Regions from separate parts of the Paenibacillus sp. sgz302164 genome, predicted to be linked through region 1. Evidence: predicted binding sites of a transcription regulator. Region 1 holds the regulator's gene; the other holds the start of a gene.
What was found. Region 1 encodes LexA, which represses DNA repair genes until DNA is damaged. Its sites were predicted from a motif close to CGAACATATGTTCG; they were not measured.
Positions count from the first base shown of each region.

Region 2: AC0LWT_RS01415 (DNA polymerase IV) is a predicted target of LexA. The motif match lies at 1,276-1,289, and genes of this name have one in related genera.

Region 1 covers NZ_JBVYOL010000007.1:51,632-54,040, forward strand. The annotation lists gene AC0LWT_RS13305 (DUF896 domain-containing protein) at 43-231, opposite strand; gene AC0LWT_RS13310 (LysM peptidoglycan-binding domain-containing protein) at 475-771, opposite strand; gene lexA (transcriptional repressor LexA) at 1,039-1,656, shown strand; gene AC0LWT_RS13320 (hypothetical protein) at 1,788-2,186, shown strand; gene AC0LWT_RS13325 (vWA domain-containing protein) at 2,276-2,409, opposite strand, start outside.
Region 2 covers NZ_JBVYOL010000001.1:334,600-337,008, forward strand. The annotation lists gene AC0LWT_RS01415 (DNA polymerase IV) at 1-1,199, opposite strand, end outside; gene cimA (citramalate synthase) at 1,414-2,409, shown strand, end outside.

The DNA.
Region 1 (2,409 bases):
CGTTACATTTCCCCTTTGAATGCATCTATAAATGTTGTTGCTTTACTTCTCTTCTTCATCGGCAAACTTGATAGAATCCAACTGTACCTTAAGAGAGGAGCGGAACGCTTGGATATATTTTTTTCTCAACTCGTTGCGCTCATCAATTTCTTCATCCGTTAAGCCAACTGTTTTCGCTTTGCGGGCAAGTTCGTTGATTCTCTCTATGTTCTGGTCCATATTATCGCTCATGATAGTCCTCCCTGCCATTACTCAGTCTGACTACTACTTTGCCATTCCGCTACCCGAATGTCAAGGCAATTGCACGCAAAAAAAGACTAAGGCAAGTAACTTAGTCGGCAAATGAGCTTGATTCAGAAAATCCGAATCGAACATGAACGAATATGTCTCATTTCACTTAGGAATGAAATTGGAGGTATCGTTGACCGCCGAAACTAAATAATACGGCCAGGGGTCCGATATAAATGCCAGGCATTAAGGCAGCAGCAAGATTTGCCCTTCATAAAGGTACGTGGAAGTAAGTTTGTTCAATTTCTTAACTTTATTCATATACGAACGAATATCCTGACCTTCGCTTATTCGGGATGAAGCTATAGACCAGAGCGTATCGCCGCGTTCAACGATAAGATGGTTTGGGATTTGTACGGATTCATGAATGGGCTCAGGCGACCGGGTGGAAGCGGCGTTCGCGCCATCTCCTGCGTAAGCTTGTACGATTGCGCCAAAAGAAAACACGGCAAGAAGCGCGGCAGCAAGCAAAATGAATTTCAAAGATCGCTTCGTCAAACCGAAGAACCGATGGAAACGATCCGAACGTGTCGTAGTTCTCGCTGTCGCTGGTCTTGCATGAAGTTGCCGTGAGTTGCTTCCTTCTGAATATGCAATGTACATAACATTCATCCCCCAAACATTTGTTCTGAAATCAGAATATCACGAACAAACGTTTGTGTCAATAAATCTTCGAACTTATGTTTGTACGAACTCCGGTTCTGTGTTATAATTTGGTTAATGATTTTTTCATAGATGGAGTGATAACTATTGAGTAAAATATCCCAACGCCAACAAGCAATTTTGGAGTTTATTAAGAACGAAGTGAAAGATAAGGGCTACCCGCCTTCCGTTCGGGAAATCGGCGAAGCCGTCGGACTGGCCTCCAGTTCGACCGTGCACGGGCATCTGGAACGTCTGGAGAAGAAAGGCTTGATCCGCCGCGATCCGACCAAACCGAGAGCTATTGAAATTTTAGGTCTCGACGGAGCGGAGAGCAACTTCGCTTTATCCGTGGCGCGCGTCCCGTTAGTCGGCAAAGTAACGGCCGGCGTACCGATTACGGCAACGGAGAACATCGAAGACTACTTCCCCCTCCCGTCCCACCTCGTCGGCGACAACAACGTGTTCATGCTCAGCGTATCCGGCGACAGTATGATCGAAGCCGGCATACATAATGGCGACTATGTTATTGTCAAGCAGCAGCAAACCGCCGACAACGGCGATATCGTCGTCGCCATGACCGAAGATGACGAAGCAACGGTAAAACGTTTTTACAAAGAACGGGATCACATCCGTCTGCAGCCGGAGAATTCGGCCCTCCAGCCGATTCTTCTGAAAAACGTAACCATCCTTGGCCGCGTTATCGGCCTGTTCCGCGACATGTAAGTACAAAAAACCACCTTTAAGGTGGTTTTTCGCTTTTAAAATACCGATCGAACTCCGGAACTGCAATTCGATTTCTTATAGCTACTATCCCTTTTACTTGGACCGAAACTGATTCGAGAGGTACAAAGATCTTGAAGAACAAGACAAGAAAAATAATTGTAGGCGAAAATGAATACCTATATGTGATTGACCAGAAGTATAATCAACAGTTGAGTAATATTTCTCTTAAAATATCTTTAAAAGTCCTAAAAAATATAACATGCACATTCTTTTTTTGTACTTGGGATGATCCAATTACAGGAAATCCACTATTAGTCGGTACATCCTTAAAAAATAAAGATACCAACATAATTGAAAAATATAATTTACATAATCCAAGAACGATTAGAGCTTTTATTTTGTATGGTTTGGAAAATGGGCGGACTGGAAAAAACGCTATAGAATTCCAGGACGGGCTCGATATTATTGGTAAGATAGGATATGACATTTCACGGTTGAAACCAGTAACCAGGGAAAATTTAAAGAATTAAATCTCGTTTCGTTGGCGTTCCCCAATCCATTTCTTGCCCTTTAGGCGCCATCAATCAAGGCTTTCACAACCCGGGAGATGATCAATTTGTTATAATATCCCTTTATCTTTTGCTTCTCTTATCCACAAAGGGAATTCATTCAATAAATTTTCATACAGCTCTTCATCGTTCGTTTTTTCAATATCCGTAATTTGAAAAAAGTTCGCATTGTCGACGACTCTGC
Region 2 (2,409 bases), on a different contig from region 1:
ATTCCCGCCGTTAAAATGGCGTCTTCGCCGTACTTGTCGCGCAGCTCGTCCATAATCCGGTTCAACTGGTCGCGGCGCGGCTGCTTCTCGTAATCGAACAAATCGAGCTGTATGGCCGTTTCTTCCTTGGCGGACAGACTTTGCAAAGTAATGCCGAGCAGACGGATCGGCCTGCCTTCCTCCCAATGGTGATCGAAAAGCTTGCACGCCGTCCGGTAAATATCGTCCATATGCTCGGTAGGCGTCTCCAACGTAACGGAACGCGTAATCGTCCTCATATCCGGATCGCGGATCGTAATCTGTATCGTGGATGAGACCAGCTTCTGCCTCCGCATCCGCCGCGCCACCTGGTCGGCGATGTTGAGAAATACGCGGTGCACCTCTTTGGGATCGGTAAAATCGCGCGGCAGCGTCGTCGTATGGCCGATCGACTTGCTCTGCTCCTGCTCCGGATTGACCGGGGAACGGTCTATCCCGCACGCCGCCTGCTTCAGATGCGGCCCCAAAATGCCGAAATGCTTGCTAAGCAGCTTCTCGTCCGCGCGCGCGAGCTGCCCGAGAGTGAGAATCCCCAGCTTCGTCAGCTTGTCCGCTGTCTTCCTCCCGATGCCGAACAAATAGTTGCACGGCTTGTCCCAGAGCACTTCGGGAACGTCGCGCAGCCTGATGACCGAAATCGCGTTCGGCTTTTTCAAGTCCGAGCCCATTTTGGCCAAAAGTTTGTTCGGAGCGACGCCGATCGAACACGGAAGCTGGAGCTCTTCCATAATGCGCCCCTGGATGCTCCGCGCTATCTCCATAGGAGTGCCGAACTGCTTGGAACCTGTTATATCTACAAAACACTCGTCGATCGACATCGACTCGACTAAGGGCGAATAGCTGTAGGCAATTTGCATAAACCGCCGCGAGAAGGCCCGGTACAAATCGAAGTCCGGCCGAATGAGCAGCAAATCCGGGCACAGCTTCAGCGCCTGTCCCACCAGCATGCCCGTTCTAACCCCTCGGGCCCGCGCCGCGTAAGAAGACGTCACAACGATGCCTTTGCGCAGCTCGACGCTGCCTGCCACGGCGATCGGCTTGCCTTTGTACAGCTCCGGCTCGACCGCTTCGTGAACCGAGCAGTAAAAAGCGTTCATATCGATATGCAGAATGACTCTGCCATTCTTGGGATAATGCTGATGAGGAGGAATACCGCTCATAATCGCCCAATCGCTCCCTCTTCCGCAAAATGGGGCATTTCCATTTTCTGCATTACAAAAAAAACAAATTTCGAAGCAAACGTAATTTTGTCAGGTTGTGTCCTAACTATAGGAATTATGCTATAATTGTACTATATATATTTAGCGCTTTAAAGCACATTCATTTGCTTGTAAAGCATCGTCAGCCAGCTTTCAGCTGTTTAAGGAGGAACCCATGTCAACTTCAGTTAAAATCTTCGATACCACGCTGCGGGACGGAACCCAAGGCGAGGGAGTCAGCCTGTCCGTCGAGGATAAAATCAAAATCGCCCGCAAACTTGACGAGCTGGGTGTTCACTATATTGAAGGCGGATGGCCGGGCAGCAACAGCAAAGACATCGAATTTTTCGACCGCGTGCGCAGCATGACGTTCACCAACGCCAAAATCACCGCTTTCGGCAGCACAAGACGCAAAGACTCCAGAGCCGAGGACGACGTCAACCTGAACAGGCTCGTGGAATCCGGCGTCTCCGTCGCGACGATTTTCGGCAAGTCGTGGGATTTCCATGTGCATACGGCGATTCAAACGTCTCTTGAAGAAAACCTGGCGATGATTTTCGACTCCGTTCGTTTTTTGAAAAGCAAAGGCCTTGAAGTCATATATGACGCCGAGCACTTTTTTGACGGATACAAAAACAATCCGGATTACGCGCTGCAAACGATCCGCAAGGCGCAGGATGCCGGAGCCGACTGGATCGTGCTGTGCGATACGAACGGCGGCTCGCTGCCGGGCGAGATCACTGCGATCGTGACGGCGGTGCAGCAGGACATTACGGCGCCTGTCGGCATCCACGCCCACAACGACTGCGAGCTTGCCGTAGCCAACAGTCTCGCCGCCGTACAAGCCGGGGCCAGACAGGTGCAGGGCACGATCAACGGTTACGGCGAACGCTGCGGCAACGCCAACCTGAGCTCGGTCATCCCCAATCTTCAGCTGAAGCTGGGATACGAAGTCATTTCCGGCGATCAATTGAAATCGCTGACGCAAGTATCGCGTTACGTAAGCGAAATCGCCAACATGCATATGCCGGTCAACCAGCCGTTTGTCGGCAATGCGGCATTTGCTCACAAAGGCGGCATTCACGTTTCGGCGATTTTGAAGGCTGCCAGCACCTACGAGCACATTACGCCGGAGCTGGTAGGCAACAAACAGCGCGTGCTGGTATCCGAG